4 regions of the Bacillus sp. Pc3 genome follow, and region 4 is predicted to be linked to each of the others. Evidence: riboswitches for the same ligand, from Rfam matches in the RefSeq annotation. Region 4 holds a riboswitch; each other region holds the start of a gene.

Region 1 (7,631 bases), 490 kb from region 4:
GTACTGGAAAGCATGACATTCCGGGCGGATCATATGCCTGCATCCGAAACCAATCAAAAGGCGGCAGTCACGATATGAAGAAAGTGCATTTGACTGTTCAATCCAACTTAGAAATTGCCGACCGGATTTATAAGATGGTGCTGAAAGGAGAGCTTGTCCGGCACCTTACCGAGCCGGGTCAATTTCTACATCTGAAGGTGAGTGACGCGGTCACGCCGCTATTAAGAAGACCGCTCAGCATTGCGGACGTCGATTTCGCCGCGGATGAAGTATCCGTTATCTACAGAGCTGACGGTGAGGGAACGCGTCTTTTGTCCGAGAAAAAAGAGGGCGGCAGGATAGACGTTCTCGGCCCTCTCGGCAACGGATTCCCCATCCGGCGGATTGAACCCGGCAAAACCGCGCTGTTAGTCGGAGGCGGAGTGGGGGTTCCGCCTTTGCAGGAACTGTCAAAGCGCCTGACGGAAAAAGGCGTAAACGTCATTCATGTGCTTGGATTTCAATCAGCAAAGGATGTTTTTTACGAACAGGAATGTCGTGCGTACGGAGACACCTATGTGGCGACGGCTGACGGAACATATGGAGAGAAAGGGTTTGTCACCGATGTCATCCGTGAAAAGCAGCTCGAATTCGATGTCCTGCTAAGCTGCGGACCGACACCGATGCTGAAAGCTCTGAAGCAGCAGTACGGCCATAAAGAGGTTTATCTTTCGATGGAAGAGCGGATGGGCTGCGGCATCGGAGCCTGCTTCGCCTGCGTGTGCCGCACGGGTGAAAGCGATACATCCTATGTAAAGGTCTGCCTTGACGGGCCGGTATTTAAAGCTGAGGAGGTGGCGCTGTAATGTTAGAGGTGAATCTGCCGGGTCTCCAATTGAAAAATCCGATCATCCCCGCTTCCGGATGTTTCGGTTTCGGGAAAGAATATGCCGGATTTTACGATTTATCATGCCTCGGAGGCATTATGATTAAAGCAACGACGAACGAAGCCCGCTTCGGAAATCCGACGCCGAGAGTGGCGGAGACAAGCGCGGGCATGCTGAATGCCATCGGTCTGCAAAATCCCGGCCTTGAGCATGTGCTCAATCATGAGCTGCCTTGGCTCGAACAATTTGACACGCCGATTATCGCAAATGTCGCCGGTTCTCAGGTGGACGACTATAAAGAAGTGGCCGAGCACATCAGCCAAGCGCCGAATGTGCATGCGCTTGAGCTTAACATTTCATGTCCGAATGTCAAAACGGGGGGGATTGCTTTTGGTACTGATCCCGTCATGGCGGCCGAACTGACAAAAGCGGTGAAAGAAGTTTCCGCAGTGCCTGTGTATGTGAAGCTTTCGCCTAATGTCGCAAACATAACCGAAATTGCTAAAGCGATTGAAGCGGCCGGTGCTGACGGTCTGACGATGATTAATACACTCATCGGGATGAGGCTCGATCTTAAGACGGGACGGCCGATCTTAGCAAATAAAACGGGCGGACTGTCAGGCCCGGCGATCAAACCGGTCGCCATCCGGATGGTATACGAAGTCAGCCAGGCCGTTCAAATCCCGATTATCGGGATGGGCGGCGTTCAGACCGCAGAGGATGCATTAGAATTTCTTCTTGCGGGAGCGAGTGCGGTTGCCGTCGGCACGGCAAACTTCGTCAATCCGTTCGTCTGCCCGGAAATCATAGAACAGCTCCCCCGTGTGCTGCGCCAGCACGGCTTTCAATCTGTAAGTGAATGCATCGGAAGGAGCTGGAAACATGAAAAACAACCTGCCCATCATCGCGCTTGATTTTGCATCAGGGGAAGAGACTTTAACGTTTTTAGACTTGTTTGAAAAGGAAAGGCTTTTTGTCAAAACGGGGATGGAACTTTTTTATCAGGAAGGCCCCGCCATCATTCACCAATTAAAAGAACGAAATTGTGATATATTTTTAGATTTAAAGCTTCATGATATCCCGACTACGGTCAATAAAGCGATGAAGCGGCTGGCCGGCCTCGGCGTTGATCTTGTCAATGTGCATGCAGCAGGGGGCGCACGCATGATGCGCGCGGCCCTTGAGGGGCTTGAAGAAGGCACGCCGGCAGGCAGAAAACGCCCGTCTTTAATCGCGGTGACTCAGCTGACCAGCACTTCAGAGCAGGTGGCGAAGGAAGAGCTTCTGCTGCATAAGCCGCTGTTAGAAACGGTTGTGCATTACGGCAAAATGGCGGAAGAGTGCGGGCTGGACGGAGTGGTATGTTCGGTACATGAAACAAAAGCCATTTATGAAGCGGTCCGGCCTTCATTTCTGACAGTCACACCGGGCATCCGCACGGCCAGTGACACAGCTGACGATCAAGTCCGGACGGCGACTCCGTCATTTGCGAAAGAAAACGGTTCGTCAGCCATCGTTGTGGGCCGCTCAATTACAAAAGCGGAAAACCCCGTTGAAGCATATGAAGCAATTAAACTGGAATGGGAGGGCGTTCGCCGATGAAACAGGCTATCGCAAAACATCTATTACACATTGAAGCTGTCTTTTTACGCCCGAATGAGCCGTTTACGTGGGCGAGCGGCATTTTATCACCGATCTATTGTGACAACCGTCTGACATTGTCGTATCCAAAAGTGAGAAATGATGTGGCGGACGGGCTTGGCAAACTGCTGAAAGAGCATTTTCCCGAGGCGGAGATGATCGCGGGCACTGCAACGGCGGGCATTCCGCATGCTGCGCTTCTCGCAGACCGTACAGGCGCGCCGATGTGCTACGTCAGAAGCAAACCGAAAGCGCACGGCAAAGGAAATCAAATAGAAGGCGCCATTAAGAAAGGACAAAAAACAGTCGTGATTGAAGACTTGATTTCTACCGGAGGCAGCGTGCTTGAAGCTGCGGCGGCCCTTCAAAGAGAGGGCGCGGAAGTCCTCGGCGTCATTTCCATTTTTACATACGGACTGCCGAAAGCAAAAGAAGCCTTTAAAAAAGCGGGTCTTCCTTATTACTCGTTAACGGATTATGACACGCTGATTGAAGTCGCGCTTGAAAACGGAACGATTCATTCAGATGACGTTGAGAAACTGAAATCATGGAAACAGAATCCCGAGTCAAAAGATTGGTTTAAAAAATAATGACAATAAAAACAGGCCTCAGGGCCTGTTTTATTATTCCTATCAAAAAACTCGGGTTGACTTCTGTTAGAATTGTGCTAAAATTTAGTACAAATCTAAAAAGCTTATCAAGAGCGGCTGAGGGACTGGACCGATGACGCCCGGCAACCTGCGTGTCATGCAAGGTGCCGCATCCAGAAAAATGCACAGCATTTTGAAGATAAGGGCTATACCGGGTCACTGTCTTTCATTCCGCTGGATTGAAAGTTTTTTATATGAAAAAAAGATTGAGGGATAAGACAACCGGCAGAAAACAACAGCTGTTTGATTGTCTCCGGGAGGAGGAAAGGAAAAATGCTAACGTATGACACATGGGAAGAGCCGGCGATTACATTTCCGGAAGACGATTCCTATAAAGGCGCGCTGTCCGTTTTAAAATGGGCATACGGCCACTACGGAGACCAGCTTGTTTACGCGTGCAGCTTCGGGATTGAGGGCATCGTCCTGATCGATTTAATTTCTAAAGTAAAGAAAGACGCGGAAATCGTGTTTCTCGACACGGGTCTTCACTTTAAAGAAACATATGAAACGATCGAAAAAGTGAAAGAGCGTTACCCGGGACTGAACATTATCCTGAAAAAGCCCAGCCTTACTCTTGAAGAACAGGCCGAGGCTCACGGAGATAAACTGTGGGAAAGAGAACCGAACCAGTGCTGCTACATCAGAAAAATTCTGCCGTTAAGAGAAGCGCTCGCAGGGCATCCGGCATGGCTGTCCGGCCTTCGCCGGGATCAAGGGCCGAGCCGGGCGAATACGAATTTCCTGAATAAAGACGACAAGTTTCAATCGATTAAAGTATGCCCGCTGATCCATTGGACATGGAAAGACATCTGGAGATATACTTCCAAGCATGAGCTGGATTACAATATCCTTCATGATCAGGGGTATCCGAGCATCGGCTGTGAACCGTGCACTTCACCTGCGTTTACCGCGGAAGATTTGCGGAGCGGCAGATGGAACGGCATGGCGAAAACAGAATGCGGACTGCATGAATAAAGGAGCTGCACGATGGAATTAGCCGCTATTTTATTCTGCCTGTTTTTTGCCATGAATATCGGAGCCAGCGGAGCCGCGGCTTCAATGGGAGTCGCTTACGGGTCCGGCGCCGTTAAAAAGAAAACGTATGCGCTGATCATTTGCGCGGCCGGAGTCCTGTCAGGGGCGGTTATCGGCGGCGGAGAAGTCGTTAAGACGATCAGCGGCGGAATCATTCCCGAACAAACCATTACGCTCACCATTGTCTGCATTATTATCGGATCGGCGGCGCTATCGTTATTCACGGCGAATGTGCTCGGCATTCCGCTGTCGACGAGTGAGGTCACTGTCGGGGCGATTGTCGGTGTCGGCGTCGCGTACAAAGTATTGTTTTTACAGCATCTTTTAGTCATCGTGAGTTTTTGGGTGCTCGTACCGTTCGTCGCGTTCTGTTTCACGTTTCTCGTCTCGAAGGTATTCAGTTCTCTGAATATTCGAGTCATTTCGAATCGGAAACAGAAGATTTTGGGGATTGTGCTGCTGATTGCGGGGTTTTGGGAAGCTTTTTCAGCCGGAATGAACAATGTCGCAAATGCGGTGGGCCCTTTGGTTGCTGCGGGCGTGCTCAGCGTGTCCAAAGGAACGCTGTACGGAGGCATCTTTGTCGCTCTCGGCGCTCTGCTTTTAGGACGTAAAGTGCTTGAAACCAACGGGAAAAAGATTACGAGATTTTCAGCCGGAGAAGGCATACTGCTTTCAGGAACCGGCGCGGGGCTTGTCATTATCAGTTCCGTCTTCGGTCTGCCGGTCCCATTGGCGCAAGTCACATCATCATCAATTATCGGTATCGGAATGGCCAAAAACGGGCCGAACGTTTTTCATAAAGAAGTCGTGAAAACGATGCTCAAAGTATGGGTCGTTTCGCCGTTTTTGTCACTGTCGATTTCGTATTTGCTTGTCTCCCTGCTGTTAAAAGGAGATTACTATTCCATCTTTATGATGGCCAGCGTGCTTTTGGCAGCTGGCGGAGCCGCCAGTCTGATGAAAGCCATCCGAAAAGAGAAACGCTCTGTCCATGAACAAGGCGGAGGCATTTAACTATTAATCTGAGTTTATTTATCTGTTAACTGGGAGGAATCATGTATTATGAGTTTAGCACCGCACGGAGGAACATTAATTAACCGGGTAAATGAGCAGTATGATCTTACATCCGTCCAAAAAGAAATTGAGCTTGATTTGATTTCGTTCGCTGATTTAGAGCTGATCGGGATCGGGGGGTACAGCCCGATTGAAGGATTTTTCACAGAAAAAGATTACGTGTCAGTCGTTGAAAATATGCGTCTGGCATCCGGGGTTGTCTGGTCCCTGCCGATCACGCTTCCGGTCGATTCAGAAAAAGCGGCTGAGCTTGCCGTCGGCGACACGGTGAAACTGACTTACGGCGGAGAAACATACGGCGTAGTCGACATCGAAGATATTTATACGCCGGATAAACAAAAAGAAGCCGTTCACGTATATAAAACCGATGATGCCGCGCATCCGGGCGTGAAAAAATTATTTTCACGCGGCGATACGTATGTCGGCGGGCCGATCACATTAGTTAAAAAAGCGTCAAAGCAGTTTCCCGAGTTTACATTTGAACCTGCTGATACAAGACGAAGCTTCGAAGAAAAGGGCTGGAAAACCATCGTCGGTTTCCAAACGAGAAATCCGGTTCACCGCGCCCACGAATATATCCAAAAAACCGCGCTTGAGACGGTTGACGGCCTGTTTTTGAACCCGCTCGTCGGTGAAACAAAATCAGATGACATTCCGGCGGATGTCAGAATGGAAAGCTACCAGGTGCTGCTCGATCATTATTATCCGAAAGACCGCGTGTTCCTCGGCGTATTTTTGGCGGCTATGCGGTATGCGGGGCCGAGAGAAGCCATTTTCCACGCGCTTGTCCGCAAAAACTACGGCTGCACGCATTTTATCGTCGGCCGCGATCATGCCGGCGTCGGTGATTACTACGGCACATATGAAGCGCAAGAGCTGTTTGATCAATTTACAGCGGATGAACTCGGGATTACACCGATGAAATTCGAGCACAGCTTCTTCTGCCAGAAATGCGGCAACATGGGAACGGCCAAAACATGCCCGCATGACAGAGAAGACCACGTCATTCTGTCAGGAACAAAGGTCAGAGAAATGCTGCGAAGCGGCGTCATGCCGCCGGCGGAATTCAGCCGTCCTGAAGTTGTCGAGGTGTTGATTAAAGGGCTGAAAACGAAAGAAGAAGCAGGCGTTTCTTAAGGAGGAAAATAGAATGACAAATCGTGATATCGTGTGGCATGAAGCCTCAATAACGAAAGAAGAATACCAGCAGAAAAACAAGCATAAAAGCTCTATCCTCTGGCTGACGGGCTTAAGCGGTTCAGGGAAATCCACGATTGCAAACGCCGCAGCGCGCGAGCTGTTTGAACAAGGCTATCAAGTCATCGTGCTTGATGGTGATAACATCCGCCACGGCTTAAACAAGGACTTAGGTTTTTCCGATGATGACCGAAAGGAAAATATACGCCGCATCGGGGAAGTGGCGAAGCTTTTCGTTCAGCAGGGAACCATCGTCATCACGGCTTTTATTTCTCCGTTCCGTGAGGACAGAGATCAGGTGAGAGAGCTTGTGGCGGAGGGCGAATTTAATGAGATCTATGTTAAATGCGACCTCGATATATGTGAAAAGCGCGATCCGAAAGGTTTATATAAAAAAGCAAGAAATGGTGAAATTCCGTTCTTTACGGGGATCGACTCACCGTATGAAGAGCCGAAAGCGCCTGAGCTCGTACTTGATTCAGGCAAATGTGAACGCGAAGAATGCACCGGAAGACTGGTTGACTTTGTGAAAAACAGCTTAGCATAATAGGTCCAAAAAGGCCGCGCAATCAGCCGGATATCCCCCGCAATGGCGGGATATGGTAAAATAGCTGAAGTGCGGCCTCGCGGCTGTTCTGGGAAGATTTCAAAACGGATCGGGGAGACATGCTATGGGGAAAGTATTTATCGTTGGAGCCGGTCCGGGAGATCCGGACTTATTAACGGTGAAGGCAATGAAAGCCATACAGAAAGCGGACGTTATATTATATGACAGATTGGTTAGCAAAGAGATTTTACAATATGCCGGAGAAGAAGCGGATCTGATTTACTGCGGAAAGCTCCCGGATTTTCACATTATGAAACAGGATACGATCAACCGTTTCCTTGTGAAGTATGCGAAAAAGGGGAAAACCGTTGTAAGGCTCAAGGGAGGCGACCCGTTTGTTTTCGGCCGCGGAGGCGAAGAAGCGGAGGCTCTCGCACAAAACGCCATTCCGTTTGAGATCGTTCCCGGCATTACATCAGGAATCGCGGCTGCTGCTTATGCCGGCATTCCCGTGACGCACAGAGAGGCGAGCTCCAATGTCGCATTCGTTACGGGACATTATAAACAAGAAGACGACTTTGAAGAAAAATGGAAAGCGCTGGCGACGGGCATTGATAC
Region 2 (7,631 bases), 240 kb from region 4:
GTACTCCCTTTCATAAAATGCAGCGGCTGCTTTTTTGAAGCTGTAAGCGCCCCGGAATGATGAGTATTTATGATTTTCCGGCCTTTCGACGGCGCGCTTCATTTCTTCAACGATATGCTGAGGCGTCGGCTGATCAGGGTTTCCCTGCCCTAAATTGATGACGTCTCTGCCTTCTTTCAGCTTTTGATTCACTTTTTGCACCAATGATGCGAAAAATTGTTCCGGCAGCTGTTTGAGTACATCTGAGATTTCAAAGTTCATATTTTCACCTTCTAAAAATGTCTTGAAATGATAGTCCATCATCATATATGGTTAAATAAAAAAAGTAAAGAGAAACTTGAGGTGTTAAAAAATGAAATGGACCGTTTCCTGTTTGCAATTTGATATTTCATACGGAAATCCTTCAGAAAACTTTAAAAAAGCAGAATCTTTGATTGAGCAAGAAAGCCGCCATGCGGATGTAATCGTGCTTCCTGAGCTGTGGACGACCGGCTATGATCTCACACGGCTAGACCAGCTGGCGGATGAAAACGGCAAAGTTTCGGAACAATGGCTTAAAGAAACGGCAAAAACATACAACGTACACCTCGTTGCCGGATCTTTTGCGGTCAAAGAAGGCGAAAATGTCTATAACACCATGTACATCGCCGATAACAGCGGACAGATCGTGAAGCGGTATCAGAAAGCCCATCTGTTTCAGCTGATGGATGAACACCTTTACTTGTCAGCAGGAAACAGCGACGGTTCCTTTGAGCTTGACGGTGTCAAGTGCGCCGGGCTTATCTGCTATGATATCCGTTTCCCCGAATGGATCAGAAAGCATACGTCCCAGGGCGCGAATGTCCTGTTTATCTCTGCGGAATGGCCTCTGCCCCGCCTTGATCATTGGCGAAGCCTGCTTATCGCCAGAGCAATTGAAAACCAATGTTTTGTCGCAGCCTCTAACTGCACGGGGTCCAATCCCGATAATGAATTTGCCGGCCACAGCCTGATTATTGACCCGTGGGGCCGGATTTTAGCCGAAGGAGACCGGACGGAAGGCGCAGTCCGAGCGGAAATCGATGTGTCAGAAAGCGCGGCCGTTCGCGGAACCATTCCGGTTTTCCAAGACTTACGGCGTGATTTATATTAATTTTCAAAAAAACGTTGACAAGAATATCCGGCACCTGCTAATATTTTCATCAACTGATTAATCCGAATTGTGATACAAATCAATATATTTTTCTCTTATCGAGAGTTGGGCGAGGGATTGGCCTTTTGACCCCAACAGCAACCGACCGTAATTCCATTGTGAAATGGGGCGCGTACATTTTGCGCCGAGACGATTGTCTCATAAGGCACGGTGCTAATTCCATCAGATGTTATCTGAGAGATAAGAGGCGGACTGCACTGTTTCAGCCTCCTTCTCTTTCAGAGAAGGAGGCTTTTTTTCGGGCGTATTCTCCGTCACGATCTCTTACTGCCACTACATAATTGGAGGGTAAATCCATGTCAGCAACTAAAACAAGTCTTTATGAACAATTAACAGAAAGCTCCGCCGCCGCGTTAGCCGTCAAGCTCGGCTTATTCCAAAACAAAAGCACTCTGACATGCCGTGAAATCGGCGACGGCAATTTAAATTACGTCTTTCATGTTTACGATAAAGAAAACAAAAAAGGACTGATTATCAAACAGGCGATTCCTTACGCGAAAGTCGTCGGTGAAAGCTGGCCGCTTACCATTGACCGGGCGAGAATCGAAAGCAGCGCCCTCATCCGCCAGGGCGAACACGTGCCGCACCTCGTTCCGGCCGTTTACTATTCCGATACTGAAATGGCCGTCACGGTAATGGAAGACCTCTCCCATTTGCGGATTTCAAGAAAAGGGCTGCTGGAAGGGCAGCATTATCCGAACTTATCGGTTCATATCGGTGAATTTTTAGGGAAAACGCTGTTTTACTCATCTGATTATGCGCTTGATGCGAAAGTAAAGCAGCAGCTCGCAAAGCAGTTTACAAATCCTGAGCTTTGCAATATTACGGAAAGGCTTGTGTTTACAGAACCGTTTCTCGACCATGAGACAAACGATTTTGAAAAGGAGCTGCGCCCATACGCAGAAAAAGTTTGGAACAATTCCCGGCTGAAAGAAGGCGCTGACGAATTGAAAGCCATCTTTCTGAATTCCGCGGAAACATTGGTTCACGGCGATCTGCACACGGGAAGCATTTTCGCCGATGAACATGAAACAAAGGTGATTGATCCCGAGTTTGCTTTCTTCGGACCGATCGGGTTTGACATCGGCCAATTTATCGCCAATCTGCTGTTAAACGCCCTCAGCCGCGACGGTGACGACAGACAGCCGTTATATGATCATACTGCCGCCGTATGGGATACATTTGTGAAAACATTCAGTGAAGCATGGGAGAAAGACTGCTTGCCTTCCCGCAGACACCTGCTGGAAGACACACTGAAAAACGCGTTTGAGGAAGCGGTCGGTTTTGCGGGATGCGAATTGATCCGGCGCACGATCGGACTCGCCCATGTGGCTGACTTAGATGAAATCACTCCGTTTGACAAACGAATCGAACGGAAGAAGCTGGCGCTTGACATCGGCGCCTATTATATCGAAAACAGAAAAAAACTGAAGCATATCACCGAGGTTCTGGACCAATTTAAGCTCCGTGTAAAGGAATGATGCAGCATGACCAATGAATTTGCCATCCCCCGTTCTGTAGAATGGAAAGAAACCTACATCCGCATTTTAAATCAGCAAAAGCTTCCCGACGTCACTGAATATGCGGAACTTGAAACAAAGGAAGATGTATTCGACGCGATTGTCACGCTGAAAGTAAGGGGCGCCCCGGCCATCGGTATAACCGCGGCGTTCGGACTCGCGCTCTCCGCCAAGTCGTTTGAAGCCCGCGACCTTTCAGATTTCCGACGTCAGTTCGCGGATGTCAAAGCGTATTTAAACAGTTCGAGGCCCACTGCCGTCAACCTCGCGTGGGCGCTTGACAGACTGACGGATTCCATCAGGGATGCGATCTCAATCAATGAAGCGAAGACAACGCTCGTTCATGAAGCCATTCAAATTCAGATTGAGGATGAAGAAACATGCCGAATGATCGGCCAGAATGCGCTGCACCTTTTTAAAAAAGGCGACCAGATCATGACCATCTGCAATGCGGGCTCGATTGCCACAAGCCGATACGGTACGGCGCTTGCTCCCTTTTACTTAGCGAAACAAAAAGATCTCGGCCTTCATATCTACGCATGTGAAACAAGACCCGTTCTCCAAGGATCACGGCTGACGGCGTGGGAGCTGATGCAGGGCGGAATTGATGTCACGCTCATTACGGACAGCATGGCCGCCCATACAATGAAGGAAAAACATATTTCTGCGGTCATTGTCGGCGCTGACAGAATTGCAAAAAACGGTGATACGGCCAACAAAATCGGAACGTACGGCCTCGCTATTTTGGCAAACGCCTTTCAAATTCCGTTTTTTGTGGCCGCACCGCTTTCGACATTTGACTTGCAGATTGAAAACGGCGATCAGATTCCGATTGAAGAGAGAGATCCGAATGAAGTCAGACAGATCTCCGGCATACGCACCGCTCCCGAAGATGTGCCGGTCTTCAATCCGGCCTTTGACATCACGCCGGGCAGCCTGATTTCCGGCATTATAACCGAGAAAGGAATTGTGACCGGCTCTTACACGGAAGAAATTGAACAATTATTCGCTGACTGCCAGCTGAGCTGAAAAACCGCTGATGATATTGCCTCAGGCAATGTCAGCGGTTTTTTTGTCTGCACAATGTAATCACTTTATCTTTTTGGACGGCTGTAATGAGATGCATTTTAAAAAACAGCTCTGCATAACCGGCTATCTTTTGCGGACGGCTCATTTTCATCAGGCTTCGTCCTCCTTTTTCATCAGACCAACTTTTTTCACTTAATAAAATGATATGTCGGACGTGAAAAAACGGAACGTGCCATACGCTTTATTTTTCATTATAGGATATTTGTTCGATGTTCAGCAGCACCGCTTTTACATCCGTCTTCGTGCCCGCGTATCCCGTTAAGGCGCTGTTTTTGCCGATTACCCGATGGCAAGGGATCAAAATCGGCAGCCGGTTTCGTTTATTGGCTTGTCCGATGGCGCGCACCGCTTTCGGTTTTCCGATCGCTTCAGCCATATCGCCGTAGCTTCGGGATTCCCCGTAAGGAATCATCGTCAGCGCGTTCCATACCCTTTCCTGAAAGGGTGTGCCTTTTTGTCTCAGAGGCAGAGAGAATTGCTTTCTTTCTCCTGAAAAATATGATGCCAGCTGCTGTTTCGCCTCCGACAGCAAAGCGGTTTCGCACGGCTTTACGCCGGGCGCGTCTTTCCGCCATTCCTCAAAATCTTCCCCGGTGAGAAACAGGCCGGTAATAAAGCTCTCTTCCTCTGTTATGATGACGGTTCCAAACGGCGCTCTCACACTTGTAAAACAGATCATTCCCCGCTCCTTCTTTCTTCGGTATTCTGCCGGATCGGAAGCGTCAAATGAAAAACGGTGCCCTTCCCTTCTTCACTTTCCACATGAATGCGTCCCTGATGCTCTTCGATGATTTTATAGCTGACCATGAGACCGAGACCCGTTCCCCTGTCTTTTGTCGTGTAAAATGGTTCACCCAGACGTTTTAATTTGTCTTCGGAAATGCCTGTTCCTTCATCTTGAATAGAAATCAAAATGTGGTCTTGATCAGAAGACTGAATGGTCACGTAGATATTGCCGCCGCCCGGCATGACTTCAATGGCGTTTTTTAAAATATTGATAAACACCTGTTTTAATTGATTCGGTTCACAGTAAATCGGCGGGATGTTTCCGGTCAGGTTCAGATGGATCTGCACATTGACAAGATTGGCCTGGGCATTCAGAAGATCAGCCGTGTCTTTCATAATCTGCGTCACGTCTTTTTCTTCATATAATATCGCCTGGGGTTTCGCTAAAATTAAAAATTCAGTGATGATAGACTCGATGCGTTTTAATTCTGAGGTAATGACGTTAAAGTACAGAGAATATTCGCCTTCAATGCTTCCTTGAAGAAGCTGAATGAACCCTTTCAGCGCCGTCATCGGGTTTCTGATTTCGTGGGCGATGCCCGCCGCCAGCTCCCCTACAACATGAAGAGTATCGGATTTCCGCAGCCTCTCTTCAAGCTCTTTGGCCTCTGTGACATCTTTAAAGATGGCCAGATTCATATTTTGAATGATATTTCTTTTGAAGGAGAATTCCAGTTTGCGGCTGTCGCTGCTGCTTAACAGGAAGGGGATTTCATTATCCATTCCTTCTAAATCAATCTTTCTGGCGGGAACACCCGCGTTTTCAATATCAAATAAAGAAAGAATATCCGGAACGGTGTACGCTCTCAGCTCCTCATCCGGCATACCGAGTATACGGCTTGCGAGAGGATTCGCGTCAATAATGCGGAATTGGTTGTCAAATAAGACCTTGCCGTCCATTGAGCCGTTGAATACTTTTCTGAATTTCAGCTCGCTTTCCCGCAATTCTTTTTCCATCCGCTTACGATCGCTGACATTTCTTAAAATGGTTAAATGCTGACCTTCAAGTATGGTTCGTTTTGATGTGAATTCCAGCTCTTTAAATTGGCCGTTTGCCATCTGAAACAGCATTTCTTCACGGATTTCCCCGTATTTTTCATATTTTTTCTTAATCTGCTTATATTTTTTCTGCGGATCAACGATAAACGTACATAAATTCGTCTCCACCAGCTTATCCATCGGCAGTTCGAAAATGCGGCACGCCGATTCGTTTGCTTTGGCAATCTTTCCGTCATCAGACCAAATGACAATCGCGTCCATGGCGTTTTCAAAAATTTCGCGGAATCGCTCTTCGCTTTTAAAAAGTTTCAATTCCATCAACCGTTTCTCTGTTATGTCCCTCATAATGGACATGTAGAACCCGCTGATTAAGTTGGACGTAATCGTAAATTCAAACAGCTTCTCTTCGCCCGACCGAAGCTTGACGGGCAGTTCTCCTTTGGCGTTTCCTTTTCTGCGGAGGGTTTCCCAGATTTCTTTCAGATGCTTTTTGTTTTCTCCGTCGGTAAAATGGCGGAGCGACAGATGGGACAATTCATTCTGGCCGATCTCAAAGCTTTTGCAAAAAGAGAGGTTCGCATCAATAAACCCGCCGTCCTTATCAAACAGCACGATGCCGTCGACAGCCCTGTCAAACAAATCTTTAAACAGCTGCTCGTTCATGGAGAATTCGCGCTCTAATATTTTTTTAGAGGAGATATCCCTCATCACCACAAAAAAATAATCCTCCCCAATTCCGTCTCTGGCGAGGAATTCAATGTATTTCGTCGCGCCGCTGTCAAGCTTAATCGGCACCTCTTTCCACAGATGGCCTTTTTTTAAAAACTTTTTCACGGCCTTATTCAGTTCTTCCTGAGGCACGGAATATAAAAAATCCAGGACGGAGCGGTTAATGAGGTTCTCTGCCTCAATCTGCATCATCCGGGCCGCAGCCTCGTTCGCCTGGACGATTTTCATTTCCTTACGGCATATAAAAATGGCATCAAGCGTGTTATTCATAATCACGTGATACCGGTTCAAATCACTCTTCAGGCGGTCATTTTCCTCTTTCATCCGCTTCAGCTGCTCTTTCAGCGACTCTTTTGTTTGCAAATCCAGAGTTTCAGCCATTCAGTACACTCCTTCTTCAAAAACCTATCCTTCAATATTTCTACAAAATACCTCATCTTCCTTCATTCGCCCTATACATTTCAGAAAATTTCAATGATATGACAAGTTAAAGTCTTTTTCTACGATCCTTACCTCCCCATTACATCATCCTAACAATCACTTTTGTCCTCCTTCAATTTTTTGTTTTTTATTTTAAAATGAACACCAACAGGAAATAATCATGCAGTGGATGATTTTTGAAGAGAAGGTGATGCTATGACAAAATCGCGAGACAGTTACTTTGACAACGCCAAGTTTATCTTGATTTTTCTGGTGGTGTTCGGCCATATCCTCCGGTCATTTATTAACGGAAATGAGTTTATGCTCCATCTCTACAAATTCATTTATACTTTTCATATGCCGGCCTTTATCCTGGTTTCCGGCTATTTCGCAAAAAACTTTAAGCGGAAAGGTTATGTGAAGAAGCTGGCTGTGAAGCTGATTATTCCGTACTTGATTTTTCAGGGCATTTACTCAGTTTTTTACTATTTGATTCAGGATGAAAGCATGGCAAGCGTCAATCCGATTGATCCGCAGTGGTCTCTCTGGTTTTTAGTCAGCTTATTCTTTTGGAATCTGCTGCTTTACCCCTTTACGAAGCTGCCGAAAATGTGGGCGCTTGGGGCGAGCTGCGGGCTTGCCGTCATGATCGGGTATCTTGATTTTATCAGCAGCACGCTGAGTCTTTCACGGACGTTTGTTTTTCTACCGATGTTTCTTGTCGGGTTTTATTTAAAGAAACAGCACTTTGATTTGCTTCGGGCTAAAAGAGGCAGGCAGATTGCCGCGGGCGTACTGGGGATTGTTTTCCTCTTATGCTGGTGTATTGATTTTGATTACTCGTGGCTGTTCGGTTCGGAGCCTTATTCTACATTCGGCACAGTGTCGCTGTTGAG
Region 3 (7,631 bases), 240 kb from region 4:
GAAGCAGCCGACCGCGAAGAACTTGAAGGCGTGCAAAAGCAAGTCAATCAATTTATAAAAAATAAAAAGCTTGAAACTCAGCTGGAAACAAAGCTGACTAAAGAAGGACTCTTAATTACCATTAAAGACAGTATCTTTTTTGATTCCGGACGGGCGGATATCCGTCAGGAAGATATTCCGCTTGCCAAGGAAATCTCGAATCTCCTTGTGCTGAATCCGCCAAGGAACATTATTATCAGCGGACATACGGACAATGTACCGATTAAAAACTCACAATATCAATCTAACTGGCATTTAAGCGTCATGCGGGCCGTCAACTTCATGGCTATTCTGACAGAAAACCCGAAACTTGACGCAAAAGTATTCAGCGCCAAAGGTTTCGGAGAGTATAAACCGGCCGTGTCGAACAAAACCGCCGAAGGGCGCAGCAAAAACAGGCGCGTCGAGGTATTGATACAGCCTAGAAACGCCGCGACCGACCAAAATCAGTAATATAAAAAAGGAAGCCTTTCAGAATGGCTTCCTTTTTTATTTCTGATGAAAATGTTTAGCGTTTAACCCCACTCTTTTCAGCATTTCCGTACACATTTCTATCTCTTCATCACTCAGCACACTGATCATTTCTTTAATTTCGTCAGCATGATCAGGGAAAATATCGTCCAAAAGACGGATTCCCTTTTCGGAAATCTGTGCGAAAGTCACTCTTCTGTCAGTCGGCGAGGCTTTTCTGATGAGAAGTTCTTTTTTCTCTAATTTGTCAACAACGTATGTAATACTTCCGCTCGCTAATAAAATTTTGTCGCCGATCTGCTGAAGCGGCTGTTTGCCTTTGTGGTACAGCAGCTCAAGCACCGCAAATTCCGTCGGGTTCAGGCCGTGCTTATGAATATGTTTATTCATATGGTCGTTAATAGATCGGTACGCACGTGACAGTACAATAAATAATTTCAATGAGTTTTCTGTTTTATCCGTCATACATTCAATCATCCTTTTACAAAAGAAACCGTTACAGAGAAACATTAATAAACAAAATGAAAAATGTCAACAAAAATGTTTCCAAAATTTCTCTTCTTTTTGTCAGACCTTAATAAAATAATTTGTTTTTCTATCATTTTGGTTATTTTTTCTTATTAAAGAAGTATAAAAATGATATAATACCTCTATTCAAGTGTAATGTTGGAGCGATGCAGAGTGAATACATTTAAAGGTGCCCGGGGAAAGATCAAGCTTTATCTCATATTGGTGATCATCCCGGCACTTATTATCAGCTTTTTCATTTATGAAAAAGAAAAGCAGAAAATAGCCGATAAACACATACAGGAAGCCAGTATGATGCTCAACCTTCACCGCAATAAGCTCAATTATTTAATCGGTGAAACAAAAGCCCGGATGACAACACTTGCGATCGCTGTCGATAAGCCTGTCAATGAAGAAAAGATCATTGACATTCTCGATCAGGCTTTTGAGGATGAACCCAGATTCAGCGGACTGTATATGCTGAATTCCAAAGGTGATGTCATCGCAAGCACGACTGATCTGAAATCAAAGGTGAATTTGGCCGACAGACCGTATTTTACGAAGGCGAAAAAGACGAAAAAAACGGTCATCACAAATGACTACTCCAGCAGAATTACAGGCCAGCGCATCTTCACGATCTGCGTGCCGGTGTTAGACGCAAAACGGGAAGTCACGGATTATTTAGTAGCCGCCATACAAGTCGATTATTTGAGAAATATGATCAATATGCTGAGCCCTGACGTTTATGTCAAGGCAACCAATCAGAATAAAGTGATATTTGCCAGCGGACGGGCTGATCAATCAGAAGGTGTGAAACCGGTCAGCGGCTATCTGGATGATATTAATTGGAATATCAATGTTTATCCGAAACCGGTTGAGCTGAACGAGCTGACCAAAAGCGTGCTGCTGCCGATGTCCAGTATTGCCGTGCTGCTGAATATTCTGTTCATCCTCGTTCAATATTATCTGCTTAAGCGCAAGACCCAGCTGGAGCGCGCTCAAAATGAAGCGCAGAAATTGGAGCTGATCGGAACGCTTGCCGCCAGCACCGCCCATGAAATCCGCAACCCGCTTACAGGGATCAGCGGCTTCATTCAGCTTTTGCAGAAAAAATACAAATCGGAGGAAGATCAGCTGTATTTCTCAATTATTGAGCAGGAGATTAAACGAATCAATCAGATTGTCAGTGAGTTTTTAGTGCTTGGAAAACCCACTGCCGAACGGTTGGAAGTGAACTCGCTGCAGGATATTCTTGATGAGATTATGCCGATTATTTATTCTGAAGGGAATCTATACAATGTGGAAGTGAATGTGGAGATACTCGTCAATCGGCCGCTCAAGGTCAACTGCACGAAAGACCATATTAAACAGGTGATTTTAAATGTCGCGAAAAACGCGCTGGAATCCATGCAGGAAGGCGGCCGGCTGTCCATCTATTTAGAAGCCCGCGATCATAAAGCAGTCATTAAGGTGGCCGACAACGGAATGGGCATTTCTGAAGATATGCTTGAACACATTTTTCTTCCGTTTGTAACGTCAAAGGAAAAAGGCACCGGCCTCGGCCTTGTCGTATGTAAACGAATCATGCTGATGTACGGCGGTTCGATTGACATTCAAAGCGAAGTCGATAAGGGCACAGAGGTCACCATTACCCTTCCTGCCGCTTCTCGATGAAAAAAACACCCTGATCGGGGTGTTTTTTATTTAAAGAAGAGTATGTGTAAGAGGATATACCAGAGGAACGGCATCATAGCCGGCAGATAGTACGAGGCGCTTCGTGAGCCGTGCCAGCGGAAAAATGTGCTGACTGTACGCGGTCATCTTTCGGATGCGGCGCTTGATCAGGAAGCGCATTCAGTCTTCGTTATCTGTTTTATCATCAATCATTTGTTTGCTTCATATGCAGGCATGACGTCACCGCGGGAGAACAAGCCTATTTTCTTCACAAGGCCCTGTATTCCTTGGTGATGTGTACGATCACGGTTTACCAGCTGCTGATACGCGTTCATCAGACAGTCCAGTTCCTGGCTGTGCCTGATCGTGTCATATCCTGTAAACCCTTGCCTGTTAGCCGCATCTATCATCATTTTTCTTTTTTTATCAATAGATACAAGCAATTTTTCTTGTTCAGAATAACTGCCCATTCACTTCACCCCTCACCGCTAAAAGAATAGGAAACAAGTTTGATTGGGTTATTGAGCATTATTACAGATTATACTTTATTTGTAAACATTTTTTTACTAAATAACTTATTTTTTCATTTCATATTGGAATCTTTAGCATGAATACGAGAATAATACCCATTCGGGTAATGATATAAACAGAATGCGGCATATTCAAGATTTAAAAAACAGCCACAGCTGACTTTATATTACAATAAAAAACCTCTCATGCCGGCGGTGCATGAGAGGTTCGGGCGTCTATCAGTTTTGCACACTTTCATTTTCGTAAATCGGCACCCAGCCCTCAGTCGTCACGAAGATTCGGATTGCGACGACCCGGCGGTCTTCCTGAAGCGTAAAGTAGTGGCGGATGTTCTCCGGAACTGAAATCAAATCTCCCGGATTTAAACGGACGTCGAAAAATGTGCCGTCTTTGCCTTGAATGACGAAGATGCCGTGTCCGCTGACGATAAAGCGGACTTCATCATCCGTGTGGTGATGTTCTCTTTGGAAGTTTTTTAATAATTCATCAAGATTCGGCGTGGTGTCTGATAAAGAAATGACATCCTGAGACTGATATCCGCGCCGGGCTGAAATGTCCTGAATCTCCGTGTCAAACGCCGCGAGAATCCGTTCTTTTTCATCTTCGGTTAGGTCGTATTTTTCCGAAAGCTCAGACGGAAGTTTTTCAATGTTCCACTGCTCATAGATCACCTCTTGTTCGTCTAAGAAGCGCGCTACTTCTTCCTGATGTTCAATGAGCGTATTTTTTTCGTCATGAATTCTGATGGTCGCCATTTTCTATTCCTCCTTTTATTTTACCAGCTGCGGCCGAAGTGACAGAAGCTTGAGGTGACAGCTGAATAAAAATTCATAGGCTTCCAGCACCCTTTTCGCTTCAAATGCGGTCCGCCCCCATGCCGTAATGCCGTGATTGCGGATTAACACCGCGCCTGATCCGGCGTCCGCATGGTGCGCGAAGTTTTCGGCCAATGCCGGGATGTGCGCCGGATTGTCAATGATCGGAACGGTCACGGACGCGTTTTCCTCCCATAATCCGAGCGCCTTAATTATCTCCTGCCCCTGAAAAGTGATTTGTTTTTCATCCCCGTAAAGCTCTGAGATGACATTATTATTGACGGTATGGACATGCAGACAGCAGCCCGCGTCTGTCTTTTGGTATAAGTAAGTATGGAGAAGCGTTTCCGCTGAAGGTTTTAAAGAATGGCCGGTCTCAGCGGGCTTCCCGTACTCATCGATTAAGAGAAAATCTTCGTCTGTTTCTTTTCGTTTGTCTTTTCCGCTCGCCGTAACGAGAAAAGTCAGCGGCCCGTCGGATACTTTGATGGAAAGATTCCCGCTCGTTGCCGGGAACCAGTCTCTTTCGGCCAGCTCGCGTTTTACCTCGGCAAGTTCGCGCCAGCGTTCTTCTTTTGCAGCCATGCCTGCACCTCCCCGATGTTTTCAATGCCTGTTTTCACCTCATAAAAATCTTGAAAAGGCAGATGCCGGAGGCCGAGTTCTTTGCATTCAGTCAAAAGATAATCTCTCGCAAAGCACATATCGGACAACTTTGCAGCCTCGACATCCGTGACCGAATCACCGATCATAATGAGAAATTTCTGCTGATCGGATAGCTTACGGATGACTGACGGTTTGCAGCAGCCGCATTGATTGGTACAGTCTCCGTCACAGGCGTGCGGCCAGTCTATATGAATATATTCATTGTCAAAGGATGCATGATTGCAGAAAATCCGCTCCTTTTCTACGATCCCTTCCAAAAGCGGATGCACAAAAAAGTCCATTCCCCCGCTTACGATATAAAACGGGAGGCCGTTTGACCGGACAAACGAGACAAAATCCAAAAAGCCGTCCCGTATTTTCGCATCCTTCAGAATAAAGCCGGTCAGTTCTTCTTTTAAGCTGCTCGGCAGCAGTCCGAACATCCGTCCGACTCCTTCTTGGATTGATATGCTTTTAGACAGAACACCGTCTTTTAATTCAAGCCACTCAGGAGGCGCGAATTGTTTCATCATGCTGACAATGTTGTCGTTCATGGTGACCGTTCCGTCGAAATCACAAATAATCAGCGGTGTGCGGGTCATACGGCTTCCACCCTTCCCCATTTGTCTAATGCGAGCTGAAGATCTTTGCACGACGCGGCTTTTTCTTCAATCGGCTGCGCTTCAAGCACCGCATCAATGATGGCGCGGAACGCTTTTCCCCCGCCCTCGGCTCCTTTCGGATGGCCGTGAATGCCTCCGCCGGCATTGATGATGTGATCGATGCCGAAATCGCGCATCAACAATGGCACCATACCGGGGTGAATGCCTGCTGATGGGACGGCAAACGACGGATGAAAGACATCGTCTTTTACACATTCATCATGGATTGCAAGCGCGGACTCCTTCGGAAGAGCAACGGATCCGTAAGGTGACGGAAATAAACTGAAATCAGCGCCGCAATAGCGGTTCAGCTTGCCGAGCAAAAGCGCATGCGACAAGCCGTAAACGGGAGATGATGTGAACGCGCCGCTGACTGCCGGATGCGCCATGATCGGAAGCGGGATTTCCCTGTCTTCAGCAAGGCTCTGCATCACATCTAAACCGTAAGCGAACACATTCAATAAAAGCGCGTCCGCCCCGAGTTCTGCCGCGCGCCTCGCTTTATCCCGCAATTCAGCGGTCCTTCCCGTAAGGTTTACGGCATACAGCGTTTTATGCCCCGTCTCCTCCCGGGTTTCCTTCAGGACTTGTTTTCCTTCGATAATGCGGGTTTCAAACGGAGCCAGTTCATTTTCAAAGAAAATTTCGTCATCTTTAATAAGATCCACGCCGCCGAGCGCCTGCTGTCTGAGCTGTTCTTTAATGTCGGCGAGATCCCGTCCGATCACGCCTTTAAATATGCTCATCAGAAGCGGTCTTTCAAATTCGCCCAGCAGTTTGCGGATGCCGTATATACCGAATTTCGGCCCGGGAAGGGAGCGTTTAAACCCTTCGGAAAATTCAAGATCAGTCAATTTTATTTTTCCGTCCAGTGACAGCTTTCCGAATACCGTCGTCAGGACGGCCGGAATATCTCTTGAAAAGTTCGCCTCGGGATAGGCGATGGTGATGACGGATTGTGTTTCGTTTTCTGAGGTTCCTTCTTTCTCCTCAACTTTTACGACCCGCCCTTTATGTTTTCTGAGCTGTTCCTGCTTCACCAGGGGCAGGTCAGTCCAGGAGCCTACCGTCAGCCCCGCCGCAATCTGTTCCGCCCGCTTTTCACTGTCCGTTGTGTCTGTCAGAAGATATGTTGCCAATACTTCGCTCATGCGTGAACGCCTCTCTTTCTTTCGCAAAACATAAAAAAACCTCTTCCGTATGAGCAGAAAGAGGCTTCGTGTTATGTCCGAATCTTATCTCTCAGCTCCTGCTGCAAGAATTAGCACCGTGCTTTATCAGTCGGTTGCCGGGCTTCATCGGGCTCGTCCCTCTGCCTGCTCTTGATAAGAATAATGATTTTATAAAGTATTTTGAATTATCGCATTGTTATTCTGATATGTCAATGCTTTTTCGGGTGAAAAGATTCAGTTTCCCGATCCGTTCCGCAGCTTCTTTAAGTCTTTCTTCACTTGTCAGAAGACCGACTCTTATATAGCCTTCCCCCCATTTTCCGAACCCGTTTCCGGCAGCGACCGCGACATCCGCTTTCTCGAGCAGCAGGTCTGAAAACGACTGTGACGTATAACCGTCAGGCACAGGGAGCCATGCAAAAAAAGAGCCCGCCGGAGCCGTTACATCCCAGCCGATATCGCGGCAGGCTTTAATCCATGCATTGCGTCTCGATTCATATCTGTCATTTTGCGCCGCGACGCATGCCTGATCCGCTAAAAGTGCGGCTGCCGCCGCCTGCTGCGCCGCGGGAAACAGGCTGACAAACATATGATCCTGATAAAGGTTGATCGCTTCGATGACAGAAGCGTTTCCGACAGCAAATCCGACCCGCCAGCCCGCCATATTATACGTTTTGGACAAGGTATAGATTTCGATTCCCGTCTCTTTTGCGCCTTCGGTCTGCAAAAAGCTCAGCGGTTTATGCCCGTCAAAGCCGACGGCTCCGTACGCGAAATCATGAACGACACAAATGCCGTTTTGCTCCGCAAAACCGACCGTCTCCTCAAAAAACGCCTCTGTCGCCACAGCGCCGGTCGGATTATTCGGATAATTGAGATACAGCAGCTTCGCCTCGCTCCGCACCTTTTCAGGAATTACGCTGTAATCAGGGAGAAACCCTCTTTCTTCCGTCAGCGGCATCATTTCCATTTTCGCTTTTGCAAGGGCGACGCCTGACCAGTAATCAGGATATCCGGGATCAGGCACCAGAATGGTATCTCCCGGGTTTAAAAGACATTGCGGAAGCTCAACAAGTCCCGCCTTGCCTCCGAACAGCACGGCGACTTCCGTTTCC
Region 4 (7,631 bases):
TCTTTTAAATCTTTCGCCAATTCATAGATGACATGGTCGACGTTTTTCACTAAAGAAGAGATAACGGCGTGCTCGGCGGTGTAATATTGATCGCTGTCAACACCGATGGCGTATACTTTTTGCGCCTCCGCTTCTTTCAGTGCGCCGACACCCGTGAAGCCGGCTGCCGTAAACAGGACATCGGCTTTTTTTCGGATCATGTTTTGGGCGATGCCCTTCCCGAGCTTATCATCGTCAAACGTACCGCTGATGTCCGACAGCACGCGGATATTCGGTTTGACTGATTCCGCGCCTTTCAGATAGCCTTTTTTAAACCGTTTAATGACGTCGGCATCTGAACCGCCGATAAATCCGATTGTGCCGGTTTTGCTCGTCATGGCCGCCAGCGCTCCGGCTAAGAAGCTTCCTTCATCCTCTTTAAACGTGACGGAGGTGACATTATCCAGGTCTGATACGGAATCAATCAGCACAAACCGCTGCTTCGGATATTTTTTGGCGACCTTTTCTAAATCCGCCTGCATGCTGTAACCGAGCCCCACAACAACATCATTGCCTTCCCGGACAAGCTGGGTCAGTCCTTTTTCGTACGTACCGGTGTCTTTTATTTCTCTGTAATCAAATGTGATGCCGAGCTCGTCTCTTGCTTTCATCAAACCTTGAAAGCCTGAATCATTAAATGATTGGTCGCCGAGGCCGTTGTCTGTCAGCATGATGCCGATTGTTTTCGTTTTTTCGGCCGCCGTCTCCTCGGATTTGCCGGCACATCCCGCCGTGCTGAGCGCAAGCAGCAGTACAGCCGCAAATATCGCCATTTTTCTCATTGAAACTCTCCTTTTGTTTTTTTCTATAGTTATATATCGGTTCGGATGTCAGAATATTTTATTTCAATAAAATATGTATGTTCGGCAGGTTGATAAACAAATGAGGGATATAGGAGCTTTTGAGAAAATAAAAAACACCGGTTTTGGTTCACCGATGTTTTTGCAGAAAATTTATTGTTTTTCGTATGTCCAGCCGTCTTTCTGATACACTTTGCCGTTTTTCATCAGGTGCCCGAGCGCCCGCTTAAAGGCGGCTTTGCTTAAATGAAACCGTTCGCGGATATCGTCAGGATCGCTTTTGTCTCCGTAAGGCATCGCGCCGTTTCTTGATCTCAGATAGGTCAGAATCTCCTCCGCGTCAACCGAAAGCGCATCCTGCTTTCTCGGCAGCAGGGACATGTTGACGGAGCCGTCTTCCTTCACCTCGATGACACGCCCCGTCACGCGGCTGCCGAGTCTCGGCTCTTCTTTTCTTTCTGAAGGGTGAATAAACGCGCGGATGCCTTCATCGGTTATCAGAAAAGAGCCTGATGCGATCAGTCTGTACACCGTGCCTGTCAGGTCTTTATTCATGACGTCTTCCTCTGCATCCGTAAATAATTCACTGATGATATCCTCAGGCGCCGGCTTGGCAAACATGCGTCCGCGGCTTGTCACCTTCAGCATGCAATACAGTCTGTCGCCTTTTTGCGGCCAGACGGATTTGTACGGAGGCAGGTGCTCCGTTGCGACGAGCGCGTCTTTTGACAGACCGACGTCGACGAATACGCCCATATCCTCCACAGCGTCCGTCACTTCCACCCATCCGTAGTCATAAAAGCTGATGAGCGGCTTTTTCATCGTCGCCGCGAGTCTTTCCTGATGATCGACGTAAATAAATACGTCCACTTCATCTCTGTCTTCAATATCCTCTGTGATTTCACTGTTATGTAAAAGAACCGTATCCTCGCCGTCGGTTAAAAAATAACCGAAATCGGTTTGGTGATCTATACTAAGCGTGAGCTGCTGCCCTGGTCTCATGTTATCGTCCTTCCTGATTCGCCCGTATGGGGCTGATGTTTTTCTCATTTTTTCCAATATGCATAAATTCATGCTTTATGCTGTTGGACATTTCTCTTTATTCTACTATAATCAACTCATAAGTGAAATGTTATAGGAGGTTTTCTCATGGCAAAAGAAAGTTCTTTTGATATTGTATCCAAAGTTGAATTTCCCGAAGTGCAGAATGCGATTCAGATGACGCTGAAAGAAATCGGCACGCGCTATGACTTTAAAGGATCGAAAAGCGATGTAACTTTAGAAAAGGAAGAACTTGTCCTGATTTCTGATGACGAGTTTAAACTGAATCAGCTCAAAGATGTGCTGAGCGGCAAGCTGATCAAACGGGACGTGCCGACGAAAAACATTGAATACGGCAAAATCGAAAATGCCTCAGGGGGCACGGTGCGCCAGCGCGCGAAGCTTGTACAGGGCATTGATAAAGACAGCGCCAAAAAAATCAACGCGGTGATTAAAAACTCCGGCTTGAAGGTAAAGTCGCAGATTCAGGACGACCAAGTGCGCGTCACCGGAAAAAATAAAGATGATCTGCAGCAGATTATTGCAGCCGTCCGCGGGGCAGACCTGCCGATTGACGTTCAATTTATTAATTTTAGATAAATTATGTGATTCCTATTGATTATTGTCTCTATTTTCGGTAAATTTGGAGAAAGGGATTTTCACAGTTAAGTTTTGGAAACCCATGACAATTACATGAACGTTCTTATCAAGAGAAGCCGAGGGACTGGCCCGACGACGCTTCAGCAACCGGTGTAATGGTTTAACCCAAACCATGACCAAGGTGCTAAATCCAGCAAGCTAAAAACAGCTTGGAAGATAAGAAGAGAGACAAATGATTACAAAGTCTTCTTCTTAAGAAGACTTTTTTTATTTCTCTTTTTTCCTTGCTGAATGTGACGAAGGAGGCAAACAATGGGACTATTACAAGACTTAAAAGAACGGATTTTAATCGGAGACGGCGCGATGGGCACTCTCCTCTATTCCTACGGCATTGACAGATGTTTTGAGGAACTGAACGTATCAAAGCCCGAGGAAATCAAGCGGATACATAAGGCTTACGTGGAAGCCGGGGCAGACATCATCCAGACAAATACGTACGGCGCGAATTTTATTAAACTCTCAAGATACGGACTTGAGGATGAAACGAAAAAAATCAATCAGGAAGCGGTCAGAATCGCGCGCGCTTCTTCAGACGGCGCTTATGTATTGGGAACGATGGGCGGCATCCGCACATTTAACAAAAACGCCTACAGCCTGGAGGAGATTAAACGCAGCTTTCGGGAGCAGCTTTATTTATTGCTTCACGAAGAGCCGGACGGTCTGCTCCTGGAAACATACTATGATTTAGAAGAGGCGCGCGAAGTGCTGAAGATAGCGAGAAAAGAAACGGAACTTCCGATTATGCTGAACGTATCCATGCACGAACAGGGCGTGCTGCAGGACGGAACGCCGCTTCGGGAAGCCCTCAGGTCAATTGCCGATCTCGGCGCTGACATAACGGGAATCAATTGCCGGCTCGGCCCGTACCACATGATTGAAGCGCTCACCGAAGTGCCGATATTCCGTGACGCTTATTTATCGGTCTATCCGAACAGCAGCCTCCCGTCTTTAGAAGAAGGCCGGCTTGTTTATGATACGGACGATGCCTATTTCCGGGAGAGCGCCGTACAGTTCCGCACTCAGGGCGCGCGCATTATCGGCGGCTGCTGCGGTACGACGCCAAACCATATCAGAGCCATGGCTGAAGCGGTCCGCGGACTTTCTCCCGTCACTGATAAAGAAGTGAAAATCAGACGGGAAGAAGAAGTCATCTCCGTCCGGAATGAACGGACCGAGCCGGGTTTAAACGAAATCGCCGCTCAAAAACGGTCAATTATCGTAGAGCTTGATCCGCCGAAAAAATTGAATTTTGACAAATTTCTGCAAGCGGCGGCTGAATTAAAAGAAACCGGCATAGAAGCGCTGACGCTCGCCGACAATTCATTGGCGACACCGCGGATCAGCAATGCCGCCTGCGGTTCATTGCTGAAAGAGCGTCTTGATATCCGTTCTCTCGTTCACATTACATGCAGAGACCGCAACATCATCGGCCTTCAGTCACATTTAATGGGGCTGGATACGCTCGGGCTCACCGACATTTTAGCCATCACGGGTGATCCTTCAAAAATCGGCGACTTTCCGGGGGCTACCTCCGTCTATGATTTAACGTCCTTTGACTTGATCAGGCTGATTAAACAATTCAACGAGGGCATTTCTTTATCTGGGAAACCGCTCGGCAAGAAAACGAACTTTTCCGTAGCCGGAGCATTTAATCCGAATGTCCGCCACCTTGATAAAGCAGTAAAACGGCTGGAGAAAAAAATAGAGTGCGGAGCTGACTACTTCGTGTCCCAGCCTGTCTACTCGGAGCAGCAGCTCATTGACATTCATCATGAAACGAAGCATCTCAAAACACCGGTGTATATCGGAATCATGCCGTTAACGAGCAGCCGCAACGCAGAGTTCATCCATCATGAAATCCCGGGCATTAAGCTGTCAGACAGCATCCGCGAAAAAATGGCGCTCGCCGGCGAAGACAAGCGGAAGCAGAAAGCCGAAGGCCTCGCCATCGCCAAGTCGCTTCTCGACACGGCGTGCGAACTGTTTAACGGAATTTATTTAATCACCCCGTTTCTCCGTTCTGATTTGACGTCAGAGCTTGCAGCTTATATTAAGCAAAAGGATGAAAAGCGGGCTGATGTATATTTGCATTGACGCGAAAGAGGCCGCCTGATATGACAGGCGGCTTTTTCATGGTACGATACAGAAAAAGAATCAAGCAAAGGAGGATTTTTTCATGGTTGAAGTAAAACCCATCACCGCAGAAGACACATACGCGATCAGACACAGCGTGCTGCGCCCCCATCAGACGATTGAGGATTGTAAATATGATCAGGACAGCGTCAAAGGAGCCTTTCATCTCGGAGGTTTTTACGACGGGACATTGATCAGCATCGCTTCTTTCTACCCGCAGAACCAGCAGGCGTTACAGGCAGCGCCCGCCTACCAGCTGCGCGGCATGGCGACGCTTGAGGAATACCGGACGCAAAAAGCGGGAAGCACGTTAATCGCCTATGCAGAACGGAAACTGGCAGATATGGGGGCGGCGCTTGTCTGGTGCAACGCCAGATGTCACGTAAAGGGATATTACGAAAAGCTCGGCTGGAAAAGCACGGGCAGCCCCTTTGACATACCCGGCATCGGCCCGCATGTGATCATGTATAAAGAACTCGCCTGAAACAGACAAATGCCCTTGGGGACATGTCTCTAAGGGCATTACCTTGAATGTCACGCCTGCTTTTATATGCGGTACTATTGACGCCCTCCCGCTTTTTTAATACCCTTTGTACATTACGCAACAGCAAGGATGGCAGGCAGAAAACGATATCTGTCAATTGCCGTTTTCAGCTATTAATTCAGAAAAGGAAGTATGAGATGAATACGATCCAAAAACCGAAAATCCCGAAAGAATTGCCGGTGCTTTCTTTCACAGAAGCGCTTCAGGACGACCTCATAAAAGAAGTCGTCATAGAGAACGCCGTCGTAAACAGCAAACTGGACGGCCTGCGCGCCGAAAAAGTCATTTTCAGAAACACCGTTTTTACGGATGTCTCTTTCAGACATATGGAATGTACCGATGTCCTGTTTGACAAATGTGATGTCTCAAACGCTGATTTCAGCGGAAGCATCATCCATAGAACGGCGTTTCAGCATTCAAAACTTCTCGGCTTGAATCTGGCGGATTCCGCCATGCGTCATGTACGGTTTGAAGACTGCCTCGCAAATTACAGCTCCTTCAGCTATTCCAATATGAAGCATGTCCGGTTTGACACGTGCGCTCTTACAGAAAGCGAGTGGAATGATGCCGTTCTTGAATACACAGATCTTGACGCCTGTGATTTGAACGGCTCAAATTTTATCGGCACGTCTCTTTTTAATATGGATATCAGCACGTGCACATTTGATCATCTGCATGTCTCACTTGAGAAGCTGAAAGGATGCCGCATCTCTCCGGCGCATGCCGTTACATTCGCAGAAGCGCTCGGAGCCATTGTGACGTGATCTTTTATTAAACGAAACGGCGGGCGATGTCCGCTATCGTTTGAATGCCTTTTTCCAAGTCCGGTAAGGATGCGTACGAATAGGAAAGACGCAGGCTTTGCCGGTCTTCGGGAAGATAGAGAGCTCCCGGATTGATCAGCACGCCGGCCTCCAAGGCACGGGTGAAAAGCGTCTGAACGGCGATTGCTTGATGAAAAGTGACCCAAATATAAAAGCCCCCCTCCGGCACACGCCACTCCGCAATATCTCCCGCGTATCTTTCAAGAGAACGCAATGCCGCATCTCTTCTGATTTTGAGTTCCTTTCTGAGACGCAAAAGGCGCGCTTCATAGCGGCCGCTTGACAGCCATTGACATGCCGCCCATTGAGATAAAGCACTGGAGCCGTAATCCGTCTGCATTTTAATATCGGCGAGCCTGTCTGCAACCGGCTCAGGGGCGACGACCCATCCGATGCGCAGACCCGGGCTTACGGTTTTTGACAGCGTGCCGATATACAGTACATTCCCCTCACCGTCCATCGATTTTAACGGAGGCGGCGGTTCTTTATCGATCCATAAATCACCGTATGCGTCATCTTCAATGACAGGCAGGCGGTGATTTCTTGCGAGCGCGATGAGTTCCTTCCTCCGCTTAAGTGACATTACCGTTCCGGTCGGATTATGGAATGACGGAATGGTGTACAGCAGCCCTGCTTCGTATTGCCGCCGGTAAGCGGGAAGATGATCCGTTTTGATTCCGCTCCCATCCATCGGCACTCCCTTAAGCCTGACGCCCGCTGATTGAAACACACGCAGGGAATGGAGATACGACGGGTTTTCAGTCAGCATGACGGAGTTTGGTTTTAGCAGCCCGATTGAAATGAGCTGAAGCCCCTGCAGCGCGCCTGAGACGATTACGATGGATGCCGGGGACGCGTGAATCCCCTTTGTTTTCAAATGTTCCGCGACGCTTTGCCGAAGCTGCAGGCTGCCCTTCGGTTCTTCATAGCCGAGCGCAAAAATGTTAGTTCCCGCTTCACGGAACAGTTCGGCCATCTCCTGCTCAGGCAGCAGCTCTTGACTCAGTTCACCCGTCCCCAGCCTGATCAGATCCGGACGCGGCTCGTTTTGATTAATGGCCTGAATCAAGGATGAATTCGGCTGATGACTCCCCGATGTAACGTATGTGCTCCAATCAAGGGGCTTAGCCGCTGCCATGATGCTCCACGTATTGTTGACGACCTTTGTGCCTCCCCCTCTTTTTCCTTCCAGAAGACCTTGGGCGATTAACTCATCAACTGCTGCCGTCACTGTGCTTCGGTTGACCTGAAGCTCCTCGGCGAGCTTTCTTTGTGAGGGAATTTTCGTGCCGATGGTCCATTCGCCATGAAGTATTTTTTCTTTTATATGCTGTTCGATCTGGAGATAAAGCGGTATGTGCGACTCCCGATCCGGACGCCAGCTGTTCATACGTCATCCCTCCTTCTTTATTTATTATACATTTGGCTGGTTCAAGTACCAGCCAAATGGCCGGAGACATCAGCACACAGTGCGGCTACAATGAGATTTAGTTGACGATTGGAGGGTTTTACGAAATGAATGCCATTCTTCACGGAGTGATGCTCGCTTTCGGCCTTATTTTGCCATTGGGCGCGCAAAACGTGTTTATT

The links. Region 4 has a riboswitch for S-adenosylmethionine ahead of SB24_RS04355 (bifunctional homocysteine S-methyltransferase/methylenetetrahydrofolate reductase). Riboswitches for the same ligand answer to the same signal wherever they lie in the genome.
Region 1: it holds a riboswitch for S-adenosylmethionine, as region 4 does, so the genes downstream of both, SB24_RS02005 (phosphoadenylyl-sulfate reductase) here and SB24_RS04355 (bifunctional homocysteine S-methyltransferase/methylenetetrahydrofolate reductase) in region 4, are expected to answer to the same signal.
Region 2: it holds a riboswitch for S-adenosylmethionine, as region 4 does, so the genes downstream of both, mtnK (S-methyl-5-thioribose kinase) here and SB24_RS04355 (bifunctional homocysteine S-methyltransferase/methylenetetrahydrofolate reductase) in region 4, are expected to answer to the same signal.
Region 3: it holds a riboswitch for S-adenosylmethionine, as region 4 does, so the genes downstream of both, mtnW (2,3-diketo-5-methylthiopentyl-1-phosphate enolase) here and SB24_RS04355 (bifunctional homocysteine S-methyltransferase/methylenetetrahydrofolate reductase) in region 4, are expected to answer to the same signal.

The regions. Positions count from the first base shown of each region.
Region 1 is NZ_CP010406.1:508,166-515,796, reverse strand. Features, by position in the region: gene carB (carbamoyl-phosphate synthase (glutamine-hydrolyzing) large subunit) at 1-78, shown strand, start outside; gene SB24_RS02025 (dihydroorotate dehydrogenase electron transfer subunit) at 75-845, shown strand; gene SB24_RS02020 (dihydroorotate dehydrogenase) at 845-1,780, shown strand; gene pyrF (orotidine-5'-phosphate decarboxylase) at 1,749-2,468, shown strand; gene pyrE (orotate phosphoribosyltransferase) at 2,465-3,097, shown strand; SAM riboswitch class I at 3,199-3,303, shown strand; gene SB24_RS02005 (phosphoadenylyl-sulfate reductase) at 3,431-4,132, shown strand; gene SB24_RS02000 (sulfate permease) at 4,145-5,209, shown strand; gene sat (sulfate adenylyltransferase) at 5,258-6,406, shown strand; gene cysC (adenylyl-sulfate kinase) at 6,420-7,013, shown strand; gene cobA (uroporphyrinogen-III C-methyltransferase) at 7,138-7,631, shown strand, end outside.
Region 2 is NZ_CP010406.1:761,499-769,129, forward strand. Features, by position in the region: gene SB24_RS03035 (pyridoxal phosphate-dependent aminotransferase) at 1-261, opposite strand, end outside; gene SB24_RS03040 (carbon-nitrogen family hydrolase) at 353-1,132, shown strand; SAM riboswitch class I at 1,225-1,379, shown strand; gene mtnK (S-methyl-5-thioribose kinase) at 1,489-2,673, shown strand; gene mtnA (S-methyl-5-thioribose-1-phosphate isomerase) at 2,680-3,741, shown strand; gene SB24_RS03055 (methylated-DNA--[protein]-cysteine S-methyltransferase) at 3,983-4,480, opposite strand; gene SB24_RS03060 (PAS domain-containing sensor histidine kinase) at 4,477-6,696, opposite strand; gene SB24_RS03065 (acyltransferase family protein) at 6,952-7,631, shown strand, end outside.
Region 3 is NZ_CP010406.1:753,851-761,481, forward strand. Features, by position in the region: gene motB (flagellar motor protein MotB) at 1-492, shown strand, start outside; gene SB24_RS03000 (MarR family transcriptional regulator MhqR) at 529-975, opposite strand; gene SB24_RS03005 (sporulation kinase KinD) at 1,174-2,691, shown strand; gene SB24_RS03010 (aspartyl-phosphate phosphatase Spo0E) at 2,901-3,161, opposite strand; gene SB24_RS03015 (1,2-dihydroxy-3-keto-5-methylthiopentene dioxygenase) at 3,441-3,977, opposite strand; gene SB24_RS03020 (methylthioribulose 1-phosphate dehydratase) at 3,993-4,622, opposite strand; gene mtnX (2-hydroxy-3-keto-5-methylthiopentenyl-1-phosphate phosphatase) at 4,580-5,284, opposite strand; gene mtnW (2,3-diketo-5-methylthiopentyl-1-phosphate enolase) at 5,281-6,495, opposite strand; SAM riboswitch class I at 6,577-6,676, opposite strand; gene SB24_RS03035 (pyridoxal phosphate-dependent aminotransferase) at 6,713-7,631, opposite strand, start outside.
Region 4 is NZ_CP010406.1:998,094-1,005,724, forward strand. Features, by position in the region: gene SB24_RS04340 (BMP family lipoprotein) at 1-821, opposite strand, end outside; gene SB24_RS04345 (CvfB family protein) at 993-1,889, opposite strand; gene SB24_RS04350 (YajQ family cyclic di-GMP-binding protein) at 1,989-2,480, shown strand; SAM riboswitch class I at 2,581-2,703, shown strand; gene SB24_RS04355 (bifunctional homocysteine S-methyltransferase/methylenetetrahydrofolate reductase) at 2,793-4,634, shown strand; gene SB24_RS04360 (GNAT family N-acetyltransferase) at 4,717-5,157, shown strand; gene SB24_RS04365 (pentapeptide repeat-containing protein) at 5,355-5,981, shown strand; gene pdxR (MocR-like pyridoxine biosynthesis transcription factor PdxR) at 5,989-7,431, opposite strand; gene SB24_RS04375 (LysE/ArgO family amino acid transporter) at 7,557-7,631, shown strand, end outside.